3 regions of the Novosphingobium sp. YAF33 genome follow, and region 1 is predicted to be linked to each of the others. Evidence: riboswitches for the same ligand, from Rfam matches in the RefSeq annotation. Region 1 holds a riboswitch; each other region holds the start of a gene.
What was found. A riboswitch is a leader RNA that binds a small molecule or an ion and turns the genes downstream of it on or off. The one in region 1 is predicted to bind cobalamin.
Positions count from the first base shown of each region.

Region 1 (5,451 bases):
TCGTCGCAGGCCGCGCCGTGCAGGGCGAGCGCCGCCGTCACCGCCTCGGCCTTGCGCGCCACGCCGGCATCGTCGAGCCCGGTGCCGCGCCCTACCCAGTCGGCCGCAGCCCCGCCGAAGACCTGCGCCGTCAGCGCGGCCGCCGGGGTGGTATTGCCGATCCCCATTTCACCCACGAAGAACAGATCGCTGTCCGCCGACACCGCGGCAGCGCCGCGATCGAGCGCTTCGAGGCACTCGGCCTCGCTGAGAGCGGGCTCTCGCGTAATGTCTCCGGTCGGGCGGTCGAGATCGAGCGGGACGACCGAGAGCGCCGCCCCGCAGGCCGCCGTCAGCGCATTGATCGCCGCGCCGCCGGCCTCGAAATTGGCGACCATCTGCGCCGTGACTTCGCTCGGATAGGCGCTCACCCCGCGCGCCGCGACCCCGTGATTGCCCGCGAAGACCACGGCGCGGATCCGCTCGGCCCGTGGCCGGATGCGCCCCTGCCAGCCAGCCATGAACACGGCGATGTCCTCCAGCCGCCCGAGCGAGCCCGCAGGCTTGGTGAGCGACGCCTGGCGCGCACGCGCGGCGGCCAGCGCGGGCGCGTCCGGTCCGGGCAGGTCGGCCAGGGCGGCGGCGAAAGCGGCGCGGTTCTCGAAGCGGATCATGTGCCCAGGTACCCTTCCGGCGGGGTGCGGGTGATGAAGTGGCCCTTCACGCCCTGTGGCCACTCGCGATAGGGCACCTGCCCCTCCTCGCTGGCGGCATGGCGCACCGCATATTCAAGGATCGCGCGGGCCGCCTCCGCATCGGGTGCGAAATCGCCGAGCACGTAGCCCAGCTTGCCCGGCGCCCGGATCGCCACGGTGCAATGGCGCTGGCAGGCGAAGAGGCAGGGCATTTCCTGCACCGCCACGCCCTGAAGCGCGGGATCGGCGGCCTGCGCCGCGCGCATGGCCTCTGCCAGGACCGCACCGTCGCGCCGACCGTCCTCGTCCTCGCGGACTTCGGCGGAATGGCGGCAGGTGTTGCACACGACTACGGACGGGCCGGGTTCGACTGGAAGCAGCATCAGAACCGGCTCCTCAGTCCGAAATAGACGGTGCGGCCAAGCGTGCCGTAGCCGCTCACGGTTTCGTACTTCTGATCGCCCACGTTTTCGATACGTCCTTGAAGAATCAGGCGTTCCATGACCTGCCACTGCGCGCGCACATCCACCAGCCAGTAGTCGTCCAGCACGGCGGTGCCGGTCGCCGCATTGTAGCTTTCACCCGAATAGCGCGCGGCCAGGCTGGCGCGCAGGCCCTGCGGCAGCGCCACGCCCAGCTCGGCATTGGCGAGATGACGCGGCACGCGCTGGAGCTGGCGGCCGTAAGTGCTGCTACCTTGCGTGCGATCCTCTGCCGCGATCCAGCTGTAGTTGCCCTGGGCGAAGAGAACGCCCCACTTGGCCGACGCGGCGAGTTCCAGCCCGCGGGCATGGCTGGCCTTGACGTTGCCATAGTAGCCGAAGCGCGACGTGCCCGTGCCCGTGCCCGTGCCGGGAACGTAGCAGATGTCCGGCAGGGTGCCGCTGGCGGGGCAGTAGGCAAAGTCGATCAGGTTGTCGGTATCGCGCTCGAACCAGGTCGCCGACAGGCGGAGGGCTTCGCCGAAGCCTTGCTCGGCGCCCAGTTCCCAGCCTTTCGCCTTCTCCGGCTTGAGATCGGCCACGCCGTACATGCTGAAGAGCTGATAGAGCGAGGGCGCCTTGAAACCCTCGTCATAACTGGCACGCAGTATCGTGGCGCCGCCATTGGGGGTGTAGACCGCGCCCGCGCTGAACACCGTGTTGCCGCCGAAGCGCGACTGGTGATCGTAGCGCGCGCCGCCATTGAGCGTCAGCCCGGTGAGCGGGGTCACGCGCAGTTCGCCGTAGACGCTCTCGGTATTCGCCCGGCTGGGCACGAGGGCATAGGCCGCCGTGCTGTTCGCGGGCGAGGCGGTGGTCATCCGCTGTTCCTCGCGCTCGGCGCCGAACACGGCCTGGATGGCCTCGCTGAACGTGTAGGTGCCCTGGTACTCGAAACGGCGCACGCGGCCATGGGCGTCGAACGTGAGCTGGCGGACCTGCCGCGCGGGGTCGAAGTTCTCGCGGTCGGTCTCGGTCTGGAGCACGGCCACGCGGTTCGCCAGCCGGCCGTCCAGCAGCGCGAAGATCACCCCGGCATAGCCCGACCATTCGCGCGTCCGGCCATAGGCCAGGGAGTCGCCGGAGGTACCGTCGAACGCGTTCCGCGAATCCGACCAGTAGCCGCGCAGATCCAGCGAGATGCCGGGCGCGACGCGGTAAGTCATCGTGCCGCTGGCCGCGCTGCGCCGGTAGCCGTCGTCCTCCTTGCCGTTCGCGCGCGCGGAGATGCCGTCCGTGGCGAAGCGCGAGGCGGCAATGCGCCAGTCGACGGCCTCGGAGGTGCCGCCAAGACCCGCGCGGGCCGAGACGGTGTCATGGGTTCCTGCTTCCACCGCGAAGCTGCCTTCCAGCGGCGCGGCCGCGCGGCGAGTGCGGACGTTGACGACACCGCCGATGGCATCGCTGCCCCAGAGGATCGATTGCGGACCGCGCAGGATCTCGATGCGATCGGCATCGTCGATCAGGAAATTGGCAAAGCCATAGCCTCCCGCCGTCGATGAGGCGTCCGACAGGCGCATCCCGTCGATCACCATCACCGTCTGCCCGGCATCGGCACCGCGAATGCGCAGCGACGTGGTGGTGCCGTAACCGCCGTTGCGCGACATGCTGATGCCGGGCGTGCGCAGCAGCACATCGGTCAGAGCGATCGGCTGGGCCGCAACGATCTGCGCCTCGTCGAGCACGGTGACGGTATCGGCCACCCGGTCGGCCGCAACGGGCGTGCGCAGGGCGGTGACCACGATGCGTTCGTCCAGAGGCACTGCATCGGCCTCCTCGGCCAGGGCCGCGAGCGGGTGCAGCGCCCCTGCAAGGGCGAGCGCGAGAGCCAGGGGGCTGGCGGCGGGAATTCGGCAGTTCACGGCATGTCCTTCGCACGAGCATCGACCCGGCCGGGTCGGCACGCATGCGAAAGGCAGGGCCTCTGCCGCCCATGCAGCGGACGACGCCCCCCTCCCGCGCGGCGCGTGCCGGCACGGCAATGGCTGTCGTTGCGCGAGGAATGGCCCCGTTCGCCCGGCTCACCCTGTCCGGTCGAAGAACGACGGCGTCAGGCAGGTCTCCTGGCTCACGGGTCAGTGCCATTTCGGCCGCCTTCTCAGGGACTTGCATCCCCAATGGCGAATTGGCCGCACGGCTCGCCGCTTACAGTTGCAGGGGCAGCCCGGGCATTCACCCGCGTTCCCTTTTGATCCCCTTGCGGGGAACCTGTCGCTGGAGCGCCCCTATCCCGGTGGGGTGCCGCGTGCAAGAGCCCGGCGCTTGCGCTGGTCATGTCCCGCGCTTGCGCTGGTCATGTCCGACGCTTGCGCTGGTCTTGTCCGACGCTTGCGCTTGCCTTGTCCCGCGCTTGCGCTCTCTGGCGAAGTACCATAGGCCCGCCGGGCCAGGGGTGCCCGCAAGGGCTTAATCGGGAAGTCCGGGCCAGAGGGGTAATTCCGCTGGAATCCGGCACTGCTCCCGCAACTGTAACCGGGGATGCGCCCCGCCAGCACGCCATTGGCACCGCGCGGTGCCGAGAAGGCGGCGGAAGGCGCGCCGATTCCAAGAAATCGGGCCCAGGAAGTCAGGAAACCGGCCCCCAGCCGTCGATCCTTCGCGCGGGCGGGATGAACCGGGCGGACGGGGGCCATGCCCGATGCGGAGCGCTGCTCCCCGCGGACCCGGTCTTTCGCGAGACGACAAGCCGTACTTGCGCCCAGGAGGATCGAACCGTCATGCCGCCCTGCCCCTTCCGCCTTTCGGATACCGCTCCGTCCGGACGATATTCGTGCCTGCCCGCATGACGGCCTGTCCCGCCCTGCTGGTCACCGCGCCCTCGTCGGGACAGGGCAAGACCCTCGTCACCGCCGCGCTGGCCCGCCGCCACCGCCGCGCCGGGCGCAAAGTGCGGGTGTTCAAGTGCGGGCCGGACTTCCTGGACCCGATGGTGCTGGAAAGGGCCAGCGGCGCGCCCGTCCACCAGCTCGACCTGTTCATGTGCGGAGAGCGGGAATGCCGCGCCCTGCTGCACGAGGCCGCGCGGGACGCCGACCTGATCCTTGTCGAAGGGGCGATGGGCCTGTTCGACGGCACCCCCTCCTCCGCCGACATTGCCCGCCTGTTCGGTCTGCCGGTCATGGCGGTGATCGACGGGGCATCGATGGCGCAGACGTTCGGTGCGCTGGTCCACGGCCTTTCCACCTACCGCGCCGACGTGACCCTGGCCGCCGTGCTGGCCAACCGCGTCGGCAGCGCGCGCCATGCCGAACTGCTGGAGCGCGGCATGCCGGACGGCGTGGAATGGCTTGGCACCCTCCGGCGCGATGCCGGGCTCGGCCTGCCCGAACGGCACCTCGGACTGGTGCAGGCCGGGGAGGTGGCGGATATCGAGGCGCGCATAGACCGCGCCGCCGACAGTCTGCCCGAAACCGCGCTCTGGCTGCCCGAGCCGGTGCCCTTCCCCGCCCCGGAAGCCGCCGAAGCGCCGCCTTCCGCGCTGTCAGGCCGCCGCATCGCCATTGCCCGCGACGAGGCATTCGGCTTCATCTATCCCGCCAACCTCGCGTTTCTGGAACGGGCCGGGGCGCGGCTCGCCTTCTTCTCGCCGCTGCGCGATGCCATGCTGCCCCCTTGCGACGGCTTGTGGCTACCCGGGGGCTATCCCGAGCTGCACCTGGACGCTCTTTCCGCCAATCGCCCGATGATCGCGGCGATCCGCGCCCACTTCCAGGCAGGGCGGCCGATCCTGGCCGAATGCGGCGGCATGCTTTACGCCTCCGAGAGGCTCGAAAGCACCGACGGCGCCAGTGCCGCCCTGCTCGGCCTGCTGCCTGCGCGGGCCGTGATGCAAAGGCGGCTGGCAGCGCTGGGCATGCAAGAGATGGAACTGGGCGGTCATGTCGCGCGGGGCCACACGTTCCACTATTCGCGGCTGGAAACGTCCCTTTTGCCCACCGTCAGCGCCGTCACGCCGGACGGGCGGCCGGGCGAACGCCTGTTCCGCCACGGACCGCTCACGGCCAGCTACATGCACTTCTACTTCCCCTCGGCGCCGGAGCTGATCGCCGACCTGCTGACCTGCCAAACCGCCGACCTGGGATTCAGGCGATAGCCGGCAGCTTCGCAAGGTGCTTGTCCAGCGTGAGCGGATAGTCCCGCACGCGCACCCCCGTGGCGTTGTAGACCGCGTTGGCCACGGCCGCGCCGACGCCGCAGAGCCCGAGTTCGCCCACGCCCTTGGCCTTCATCGGCGAGACCTTGTCGTCCGCCTCGTCGAGGAAAACCACGTCCTGGTGCGGAATGTCGGCGTGGAC
Region 1 is NZ_JBFRCW010000001.1:482,922-488,372, forward strand. It holds gene cobT (nicotinate-nucleotide--dimethylbenzimidazole phosphoribosyltransferase) at 1-653, opposite strand, end outside; gene AB4Z00_RS02205 (DUF1636 domain-containing protein) at 650-1,057, opposite strand; gene AB4Z00_RS02210 (TonB-dependent receptor plug domain-containing protein) at 1,057-3,018, opposite strand; cobalamin riboswitch at 3,193-3,383, opposite strand; cobalamin riboswitch at 3,530-3,753, shown strand; gene AB4Z00_RS02215 (cobyrinate a,c-diamide synthase) at 3,927-5,249, shown strand; gene paoC (aldehyde oxidoreductase molybdenum-binding subunit PaoC) at 5,239-5,451, opposite strand, start outside.

Region 2 (5,451 bases), on a different contig from region 1:
AGCGGCGCGGGGGAACGGCGGCCATAGTAGTAGGCGTCCTCTTCCTCCAGGAGTTCGAGCGAGGCTAGCGAGGGCCTGCCCGACAGCGCGGCGCGCAGCGCGTCCTCGCCGAAGAGAGCGGGCCTGCCGGCAGCGTCGAAGCGCTGCGACGAAACTTCGCCGTCCGATATGGGCAGGCCCGATACCAGCAGGAAAGTGCGCCCGCCGAGCGGGGCGGCCTCCACCCGGCGCGCGCCGCGCGGCAGGTCGCCGAGCGCGGAGAGCGCCCGGCGCACATCGCGCCAGTGCATCGGCCCGGCCAGCCGCCCGGCCTCGGCAGGGCCGGCCGAGGAATCGAGGAAGCCCCAGGGGTTCATCGAAAACAGGCCGCTCGCGACCCAGCTCAGGGTCAGCAGGCCGAAGAACAGCCCAAAGACATGGTGCCACCACCACAGGCTCTTGTAGGGCGAGCCAAGAGTCCCGTCCCGCCTGCGCTGCAGCCGCGCGATACCGGCCCAGATGCCGGTGCCGGTGAGGAAGCAGCCGGAAAGCGAGGTCCAGACCACGACCTGGTTCCACAGCGCGCCGTCCTGCCGCAGGATCGTAGGATACAGCCAGTGTGGCACGGCGCCCAGCCAGCCCCAGAAGCGCTGGAAGCGGGTGGTCTCCTGCACCACCTCGCCCGAACGGCCCGAGATGTAGATCACGGTCTCGGCGGGATCGGCATAGTCGGCGCGGTAGAGCGGGGCGCTCCGCCGGTAGGTCTGCACCGTCCACTGGTCGATGCCGGTTTCGGACAGAGCGGGCGCTGCGCCGCCGATCGCATGGCCGCGGGCGTAGTCCGCCGCGATCCTGGCGAGGTCGGCGCGCCCGGGCGGGGCAAGCTTCCGCCCCATGGCCAGGTCGATGGTTTCTGGCATGGTCCGCATCTGCGCGATGGAGCGGTCGCCGGTGGCCGCGGAAACGATCCGCAGGACCGGGCGGCCGGCCATCATCTCGACGCGCGCGGAGGCGATCGGCAGGTCTGGCGCGAGGCCTGCCTCTTCCCACGCGGTATCGTTCCAGACCGGACCGGGCGGCAGTTGCAGCGGCGCCAGGCCCTGCAACTGCGCTGCCGGCTCCAGCCTCGGATAGTCCACGTAGATCATCACGAAGCCCGACAGGCACCAGAGGGTCATCAGCAGCCCGACGAAGACGCCGAGCCAGCGATGAAGGACGAGGACGGGGCGCGGCAGCAAGCTGCGGGGCAGCAGGCTACCGGGCGCCTTGGAAGGCTGGAGCGCGGTCACGGCGTCAGAAACTCAGGCCGTATTGCATCCGCAGCGTGCGCGGCACGCCCCGGTTGAAATAGAGGAAGCGGCTGTTGCTGCCATCGAGCACGCCCTGGTCGGTCGCGGCCGAAAGGTAGCCGCGCGTGGCATATTCCCGGTCGAGCAGGTTCTCGATATTGACGCCGAAGCGGTTCCGCCGCGCCGCCCCATCGACGTAAAGATAGGCGCCGACATCGAGCAGGGCGTAGTTGCCGTAGTTTTGCCGCCCCGCGCCGGATGCGGTCGACCAGACATCGCCGATCCAGCTGGCGTTGAGGCTCGCGCCGAAGGGCTGGTCTTCGGGCGCATAGGACAAGGCGGCCTTGGCATATTGCTTGGGGTTGCGGTCCAGCTGCGTCGATGCGCCCTTTTCGCGCACGCGGGCATATGTGTAGCTGGCCGAGATGCCCCAGCCGCCCGGCCAGCGCGCGTCGAGTTCCAGCTCCGCGCCTTGCGAGCGGACCTTGCCGTCGAGGTTGGCGTAAGTGCCGCCGGGGAAGGCGGGATCGTCGTAGACGCTGTCGATCATGTCCGTGATGCGGCGGTCGAAATAGGTCGCCTTCCAGCCCAGCGAGGCCGCGCCCAGCGGCAGGATGCCGCCTGCCGAGAGGTTGAGCGAAAGGCTCTGCTCCGCCTTGAGGTTCGGATTGCCCACCTCGCAGCAAGGGTCGTTGCCGTAGAGCTGCGAGGCGTCGGGCAGCACGAAGGCGGTGCCGCCATTGGCTTCCAGATAGAGCGCCTCGGCAAAGTCGTAGCGGCCCGAGACGTTCCAGATCGTCTTGCGCGCGCCGTCCGTGCGATTGTAGCGCAGGCCCGCCGCCAGGCGGCCCTTCGACGAGATCTCGTCGGTGGTGCGAAGCTGCAGGATCCCGGCGTGGACCTGCTCGCTGGTCGGCGCGATCAGCAGCACGTCGTCCCGGCCGCTGAAGTTCTGGAAGTCGTAGCCCAGCAGGTATTCCAGGCCGGGGTGCAGATGCAGCTTCATCACCGCGCTGCCGCCCCAGTCGCGGTAGCCCCAGAAGGTGCCGGCTGGATAGATCACCTGGGGCTGATGGCCGGGCAGCGAATTGCGGATCTGGATGTAGGCGGTCTTCCAGTCGTGGAAATAGCCTTTCAGGAAGAACTGCACACTGTCGCTGCCGGTGTAGTCGAGCCGCAGGCTGGCCACTTCCTCGTTCCGGTCGTTGCGGCTCTCGCGAATGCGGGTGGGGGATAGGTTGTCGAGCTTCGCCTCGGTATGCTGGTACTGCGCGTTGAGCGCGAGATCCGGCGCCAGCGCGTACTGGTACTTGAGCCCGGCCGACCACAAGTCGTAGCCGAGGTGCCGGTCGGTGAGGCTGGGCTGATAGGCGCTGTAGGGCAGGTAGCCTTCCGAGCGATTGTGCGAGGCATAGGCCACGAAGCGGTGGTCGCCCAGGGCGCCGCGCGCATAGCCGTCCAGGGTCGTGCCGCCCCAGCTGTCGACCGAGGCATTGACCTGGCCGCCCGGATCGTCGGAAAAGCTGCGCGTCACCACGTTGATCACTCCGGCCGAGGCCTGGGTGCCGTAGAACACGCTCTCTCCGCCGCGCAGGACCTCGATCCGCTCGATCATGCTGGCGGGCAGCGTGTCGTTGGGCGAGGTGCTGCCATACAGGCGGTTGTTGAGGCGGATGCCGTCCATCGTCCAGAGCACGTCCTGCGTGCGCGAACCCTGCAGCGAGACGTCTACGTAAGTGAACGGGCCATTGCGGCCGCGCACGTAGAGGCCGGGTACTTGGTCCAGCGCCTTGGTCACATCCACCGCGCCGCTGTTGCGGATCTGCCGTTCATCGACGGTGACGACGTCGTTGCCGTAGCGGGAGAGTTCCTGCGGCAGCGTCTCTTCCAGGCTCTGCCCGGTGACGACGATCGAAGGGCCATCCGCCTCTGCGGCATCGGCCTCCAGGCCCCCGAACTTCCGGCCCTCGACCTTCCCGCCATCCGCGGCCCGGGCCTGCGCGGCGCAGGCGAGAGTCAGCGCCGCGGCAAGCGCCGCGTGCGAAACGGTTGCGATCTTCATTTCATTCCCCTGCCGGGCGCCAAGCGAGCTTTTGGCAAGGGTCTGCCGCTCGCGAACCCAGGCCCGCGAACGACCGGCGCACTGACCGGCCGGGCGCCCGGATTCGGGACGACCGCTCAGCGCACCGTGCGGCCCTTGCCGCTGGTTCGTCGCTCAGACGGAAAAATCACCGTGCCCCGGCCATCCCCTGGACCAAAGCAAGAGCGACCGTACGCTGGCAGGTCTCCTGGCTCACGGGTCATCGCTCGATGCACGGCCTTCCCAGGCCTCGCAGGATTTAGCGTCCGGCCCAGTGGCTGCGGCAGGGGGCATTGCCCCGCCGCGTGATGTGCATCGCGCTCACCGCTTACAGTTGCAGGGACAGCCTCGGATTCAAGAGGAAGCCTCTCTCACCGTGTTCCCTATTAAGCCTCTTTCGAGGCACCAGCGCGATCATTGCCCGCCCTCCTTGCGGAAATGGCGGACGCGATGAGCTAGCCGGGGCGTGCGCCCTGTGCAAGCGGGATGTATTCGCGTGGGCGAAGCCGGCCAGAGCGCGCCCGTTCCGGTTCACGTCCGTTCCGAGCGGAGCTGTCGCGGCGGAGGAAACTCAGTCGTTCTTGTCGGGACGGCCGGAGCCGACGTCGTCGCGCGGCTTGCCCTTGGCGGTGCGCTGGGACTGCGCATTGGCGCCCGACAGCACCGGGCCGCAGGCGGCGGACTTGGCATCGCCCACGTCCACGAAGGCGAGTAGCCCCGCCACCGGCGTCGCCGCCACGGCCAGTCCAAGGCCCACCCCGGCGCGGCCGAGCAATTGCGGGCTGATGACCTGAAGGGAGGGCTTGGCGAAGCGGCCGCCGATGCCGACGGGTGACTGCCCGGAAAACAGGCTGAACTTCTTGCCGTCCGCGCGGAAGCCCATGTCGAGCGCCTCGGTATCGAAGCTGAAGCCGCCGCGCCCGGTGATGACATTCTTCGACGTGTCGATCAGGATCGGGTCGGCCGCCGCCGTGCCGCCTCGGACCGTGAAGGCCACCAGGCCGCAGTTGAGCTGGACGGGCTTCTTCAGCTTGCCCTCGAACATCTTGGAGGCGAATGTGCCGAGGTCCAGCTCGGCCAGCTGCACGTTGCGCGTCCAGAAAGTGCCGCGGGGCATGATGAAGGCGATCCGGCCCGATGCCGAAGCGAGCGAATCGTGGATCGTGTCGCCGCGGCCTTCCAGCTTGATGCGGCCGCCGATCGTGCCGGTCGTGCCTGATTCCACCACGCCGTAGCCGGCCAGCAGACGGCCCATCGGCGTGGACTTGAGGCGAATGTCGTAGCTTACGGCCGAGGGGCGCTGACGCGTGTCGAACACCAGGTCCGAGGCGACATCGCCGCGCGCCATCGAGAATGTCAGCGGCGACAGGGCCAGTCGTCCCCGGTCGAGCGAGAGCTTCAGGGCGATGTTCTGCACCGGCACATTGCGTGAGCGGACCACGCCGACCTTCCAGTCCAGCCCGGCGTCGAAGCGCTGCATCGTCTCCACGGGCAGGGCGGCGTCCGGCAGGACGCGCTGGGCGCCCGCGCCGGTGGCGGCGGCCGCGGCCACGGCGCCTTTCGATGCCACGATGTCCGGGTTGTAGCCGATGAACGGCGCGGCATCGACGATGTCCAGCCGCCTGGTCGCCAGCACGGCATCCAGCCGCAGCCGCTCGGCATTGGTCACCGTCAGCTTGCCCGAAAGGTCGGACTGGCCGAACGTGCCGGTCATGCCGGTGAAGCGATAGGTCTCCCCGTCCTTCACCAGCTGCGCTTTCAGTGCGTAGCGGCGGGTCTGGGGAATGGCGACGTCGATGATGCCCAGCAGTTCGGACAAGTCGCGCCCGCGGGCGCGGACCTTGAGCGGCACGTCCTCGAAATCGGCGATGGAAGGCAGGGTGCCCGAGACGTCGACCTGGTTGTTCGCCGCCCAGGCCGTGAGTTCCAGGGCGTTGCTGCCGCGATTGACGGTGGCGTCTGGGGAGAGCAGCCGGGCGCTCACGCGGAACGGGGTGCTGCGCAAGGTGCCGTCGCCGCGCAGCGACACCGCCTTGCCGATCCTGGCATCGGTGGAAGTGACGGGATCGACCACCAGATTGGCAAGCAGCGGCATCTGCGGGT
Region 2 is NZ_JBFRCW010000022.1:22,534-27,984, reverse strand. It holds gene AB4Z00_RS25000 (PepSY domain-containing protein) at 1-1,268, opposite strand, end outside; gene AB4Z00_RS24995 (TonB-dependent receptor plug domain-containing protein) at 1,273-3,330, opposite strand; cobalamin riboswitch at 3,530-3,771, opposite strand; gene AB4Z00_RS24990 (AsmA family protein) at 3,920-5,451, opposite strand, start outside.
Region 2: it holds a riboswitch for cobalamin, as region 1 does, so the genes downstream of both, AB4Z00_RS24995 (TonB-dependent receptor plug domain-containing protein) here and AB4Z00_RS02210 (TonB-dependent receptor plug domain-containing protein) in region 1, are expected to answer to the same signal.

Region 3 (5,451 bases), on a different contig from region 1:
ATCTGCTTCGAGCGTTCGGTAATGTAGATGCCGTGCGCCTGGGCGGGCAGTGCGGGCGCGAGCAGCAGAGCGGTGAGGATCGCGGCTTTCATGGCAGTCTTCATCATGCACATCCTTGCTTGAGTTCGGCGGACGAGACGGGTCTTGCCGGCCATCACAGGCCGACCGTGATGCTGGCGATCGCGCTGAGCGGGGCGCCGGGATAGAGATTGCTGCCGAAGCCGCGCTCGGCGTATTTTTTGTCGAACAAGTTGTTGACGTTGACCTGCAGCTTCACGTTCTCGGCCAGCGGATAGTAGGCCAGCAGGTTCACCGTTGCGTAAGAGCGGATGTAAGGCGCGGTCGCCGCAGTGCCGGCGATGCGCCCACCGACGTAAGTGACGCCTGCACCCGCGCCGAGCCCCTTGAGGGCGCCTTCCTGCACTTCGTAGACGTTGAGCAGGCTGGCCGAATGGCGCGGCGTGTTGGGCAGGCGCTGGCCGAGCCGCAGGCGATTGTCTCTGGTCACTTCGGCATCGGCGAAGACATAGCCGCCCACGATCCGCCATGCCCTGGTCAGGTTGCCCGTGATCGAGAAGTCGAAGCCCCGGCTGCGCACTTCGCCGGCGGCGATACTGTAATCCAGATTGTCCGGGTCAGTGGTCGCGACGTTCTGCTTGGTGGTGTGGAACAGCGCCGCTGTCGCGCTCAGCCTGCCGTCCAGCAGTTCCAGCTTCACACCGGCCTCGTAGCTGGTGCCGCGTTCCGGCGCGATGACATTGCCGTTCACGTCCGCTGCGGTGTTCGGCTTGTTGGAGCGGGCATAGCTGCCGTAGACTGAAACTTGCGGGGCCAGCACGAAGACCGTCCCAAGGCGCGGCGTAAATACCGTCTGCTTGAACGCAGAAGTGACCCCGCTGCGCAAGTTCAGGTTGTCGCTCTCGTATCGCTCCAGTCGTCCGCCGACCAGCAGCTTCAGCCAGGGTAGCAATGACACCTGGTCCTGGGCGTAGCCCGCGAATGTGCGCGTCTGGGTGCGGATGCTGGTGAACGTGCCGTTCAGCGGCGGGATTGCGGAGCCATAGACCGGCGCGAAGATGTCCAGCGTGAAGGGCGACAGCGTCGGGCTCGAATTGCGGATGACCTCGGTATAGTGGAAGGCCTCGAACTCGGCGCCCAGCAGCACTTCGTGCTCGACGCTGCCGGTGGCGAACTGGCCGGTCAGGTTCACCTGTGCATCCAGATCGCGCCACCGCAAGGTACGCTCGCTATAAGTGCGCACCAGGGTGCGGCCATCTGCGCGCAGACTGGAGGCCTGGATGCCGGGGCCGCCCAACTCGCCATTGTAATACTGGGCGCCCGCCCGCAGCTTCCAGCCAGGCGCCAGCTTGTATTCCGCGACGAGGCTGCCAAGGCCATTGCGCACGCGCCACCGGCCGACGGACGGCTCGCCGAAGAACCGTGAAGCGGGAATGGCGATGTCGAGCTGATTGCTGAAGGCGGGATTGCCGCGGTCCAGCGGGGTCTTCACCTGCACGAACTCGCTGCTGAGAATGAACGTCAGGTCCGGCGAGGCATCCCAGGCGACGACCGGCGCAACCACGATGCGGTCGGACTGGACATGATCGCGGAAGCTGTCGCCACCTTCCACGGCCGCGCCGAGGCGGTAGCGCACGGTCTTTGCGCTATCGATGGGACCGGTGGCATCGACCGTTCCGCGCCAACCGCCGAAGCTGTCGATCCGGCCGCTGACGGTCTGGGCCATCCTGTCGGTAGGTACGCGCGAAACAATGTTGAACGTGCCGCCCGGATCTCCGCGACCATATAGCAGGGCAGCAGGGCCACGCAGCACCTCCACGCGCTCGACGGCGATGGAGTCCGGTGCCGGCGGATAGCCGCGGTTCATCGGAAAACCGTTGCGGAAGTATTCCGAGGTTGTGAAGCCGCGCAGGTTGTAGTCGGTGAGACCAGTGCCCCCGAAGTTGTTGCCGCGCGTGATGCCGCCGGCATAGGCTAGCACGTCCTCGACACGGTTCGCTTGCAGATCGTCGACCACCTGCCGCGTCAGCACGGTCACGGACTGCGGCACTTCGAGTAAGGGCGTGTCCGTGCGCGTCGCGCCGCTGGAGCGGGTGACGTTGTAGGCGCCGGTCTTGCCCGTGACGACGATCGTATTGTCGGCGGGTTCGGTCTCGGCAGCACTCGTCATCGTGGGAACCGCCGATAGTGCGAGGCTTCCTGAAAGCAGCGCGGTCTTGGTATTCTGTCTCAATGCAATCCCCCGAGGCGTCGAGCAACACCGGGCAGGAGGCGTCCGCGCGAACGGTCGGCGCGCGCAGTGGCCGGACACCCCAAAGGCGGCTGACGCACGACACCGATGCGGCCTCCGCCGCATTCTCGTCGCTCAGACGGAGAAAACTGACCGTGCCAAGACCATCCCCTGGGTCAGGCAAGAGCGACCGGTGCGACGGCAGGTCTCCTGGCTTGCGGGTCACAGCTTGATGCACGGCCTTCCCAGGCCTCGCAGGATTTAGCGTCCGGCCCAGTGGCTGGCGGCTCGGGCATTTCCCGTCCGCACATGTGCATCGCGCTCGCCGCTCACAGTTGCAGGGACAGCCTCGGATTCAAAGGCGCGGAGCCCTCTCACCGTGTTCCCTTTTAAGCCTTTTTCAAGGCACCGACGCGATCAGCCCGGGAGCTGAAGCGCCCAGGCCCGGTTGGCGATATCTGTGATGATCTCAATTCGCAATAGCATAAGCGCTGCCTGGAATGTCGGTATCCGTCGGCGGCGATGCTTTCGGGAATGATCGTCTGGGCGAACGCCGGATTTCGAACTCACTGCTCGCGATAGCGCAGCGCTTCAGCCATGGTCTCACGTTGCATTATTGAATTTCACTCAGTGCTGCATGTTCATCTTTCAGGCTAATGGATGATGGCGCCCGCGCCTAGATGGTGGCCATGACGATTTTCGTTGCCACACCCACCGGCCTCGCGCCGCCTCGATGCGCAAATTGGCGCGCTGCCTACCAGGCGCATGGCGCCTGAAGCCAATGGCCTTCTCAAAGACAAAGCTCACGGTCGAAGGGCTCGCTTCCCAATGGAGACATCCCATGCCCAGACATGAGCGGTTCGGACACCAGGTCTGGCACCAGGCCTAGGCGTCTTCAGGAACCACCCGGCGCTCCATTCTTCAACTCTCTGCCGGCGCAGCTGCACCTGGCTTCCTTCCCTTCACCATCCCATTCGCGGAGGCACAAGACATGTCCAACGGCACAGATAATTTCTACGTGAGTGACCGCGTCACGATCGATAAAGTCACCTTCAGAAACCAATACGGCATGACCGTCGCCGGCAATCTCTTCATGGCCGACGATCTGGATCGAGGCCGCCGCCACGGCGCCCTTGTCGTAGGCCATCCAATGGGCGCGGTGAAGGAGCAGAGCGCGAACTTCTATGCCACCAGGATGGCGGAGCAGGGCTTCGTCACCAATTGATCAGGCGCCCCGGCGAGCGGTGCCTCTGCCGTGCTGCCGAGCATCGACATGTCACGCAGCCGCAGATCCGCGCATTCAAGGTGAAAGCATGCATGTTTCGATAACCACGACCGCGGATGACGCGGGGCCCGGCGCTGCACCATGGAGTGCAGTTCTGGCAATGACACTGTGTGCTTTCGTGCTGGTGTCGTCGGAGTTTCTTCCGGTGAGCCTCCTTACCCCGATGGCGCGCGACATGATCATCAGCGAAGGGCAGGCCGGACAGGCCATTGCCGCGTCCGGTCTGTTCGCTGTTCTGACCAGCCTTTCGATATCTTCGCTCACGCGCAAGCTCGATCGCAAGCTTGTGATCCTGTGGTTGACGGGGCTTATGATCGTATCCGGCGCCATCGTCGCCTTCGCCCCGAGTTATCCGGTGCTGCTGGCCGGGCGGGCCGTTCTCGGAATCGCAATCGGCGGTTGCTGGTCTATGTCGACGGCAGTGCTCATGCGCATCTCGAATGGTGCGTTTCTTCCACGGGCCATCGCGACGCTTCAGGGCGGCAGTGCATTGGCGACGGCCGTGGCGGCGCCGATGGGCAGTTTGCTCGGCTCTGTCGTGGGCTGGCGCGGCGCATTTTTCTGTCTTGTTCCGCTCGCGGCGCTGGCGCTGATATGGCAGGCAGTCAGCCTCCCCAAGCTCCCTGCGCAGCACGGATCGCGGCAAGCGAGCGTCATCACCCTTTTGAGCAAGCCCGGCATTTTCATCGGACTGATCGCCGTAGCTGTCCTGTTCATGGGGCAGTTCGCCCTCTTCACCTACCTGCGCCCGTTTCTCGAAACCGTCACCCATGTCGACATATCCTGGCTATCGATCATCCTGCTGCTGATCGGCCTGTCGGGTCTTGCCGGAACGGCCGCCATAGGGCCGCTCGTCGCAATGAACCTGCGCAGGGTGCTCGTGGTCATACCGGCCTTGATGGCTGGCGTTGCCCTTGCATTGGCAAGCTTCGGTGGCTCGTTCTGGCCGACCGTCCTGCTGCTTGCGGCATGGGGCCTGATTGCCACACCGGCGCCGGTAGGATGGTTTACCTGGCTCTCTCAGGTGCTTCCCGATGATGCCGAGGCCGGCGGYGGATTGATGGTCGCTGTCATTCAACTGGCCATCACGCTCGGCGCGACCATGGGCGGCGCCATCTTCGATGCCACCGGCGTGCGCGCCACTTTCGAGGTCAGCGCGGCTCTGCTGGTCCTTGCCGCATTCCTCGCCGCAATGGCTGCGCGTCGAGCCGGGCAACGATGCGAACTCTCGCCAGTCTCCTGACCGATCAACAAGGACATCTACATGCGCGATATCACTGCCGAGGTTTCGTGGAACATCGGGACAGCTTGAAAGTTCTAAAGAACGAGCTGCTGCGAACATGTCGGCGCAGCGTTGGTGTAGTTAGTCTAAGGGAGAGCACTCATGTTTCGCTGGGCAATAATTTTTGCTGTCGTCGCATTGATCGCTGCGCTTCTGGGTTTTGGCGGCGTTGCAGGCCTCTCGGCCAGCCTCGCAAAGGTCTTCCTGCTGGTGGCGGCCGTAATCCTGGTTCTCGGCTTCTTCTTTGGTCGTGGCACAAGGGTACCCTGAAGCTTGTCGGCTCTATGAAACGCTCTGTGTAGAGACGTTTGTTTGGGTCCTGGTAAAGGCCGTGCGGCAGAAGCGCTCATAGCAGCGCTTCTGCCGCACGGTTATCCGGTATCACTTGTAGGGCAGCTGTTTTGCAGGAATCCAGCATTCAGAGGAACAAGAGTTGACTATGCTTGCAATCACGGCTGCAGACCGGGAAGCGGCGAAAACGCTGCGTGAGGCGCTGGCCGAGGTATCCGACTTCTGGCACTGCCCTGGTGACGAGGGAATACTCTGCCAGGTTCTTGCCGCGCATCGTATCCAGGCTGAGCGCCGGCTTTTCGAACAGCTCGCCGGTTCCCTGGTTGTTCCGACGTCAGAACCGAA
Region 3 is NZ_JBFRCW010000024.1:17,632-23,082, forward strand. It holds gene AB4Z00_RS25355 (DUF4198 domain-containing protein) at 1-155, opposite strand, end outside; gene AB4Z00_RS25360 (TonB-dependent siderophore receptor) at 155-2,251, opposite strand; cobalamin riboswitch at 2,432-2,676, opposite strand; gene AB4Z00_RS25365 (alpha/beta hydrolase) at 3,240-3,473, shown strand; gene AB4Z00_RS25370 (MFS transporter) at 3,634-4,776, shown strand; gene AB4Z00_RS25375 (DUF1328 domain-containing protein) at 4,918-5,085, shown strand; gene AB4Z00_RS25380 (hypothetical protein) at 5,255-5,451, shown strand, end outside.
Region 3: it holds a riboswitch for cobalamin, as region 1 does, so the genes downstream of both, AB4Z00_RS25360 (TonB-dependent siderophore receptor) here and AB4Z00_RS02210 (TonB-dependent receptor plug domain-containing protein) in region 1, are expected to answer to the same signal.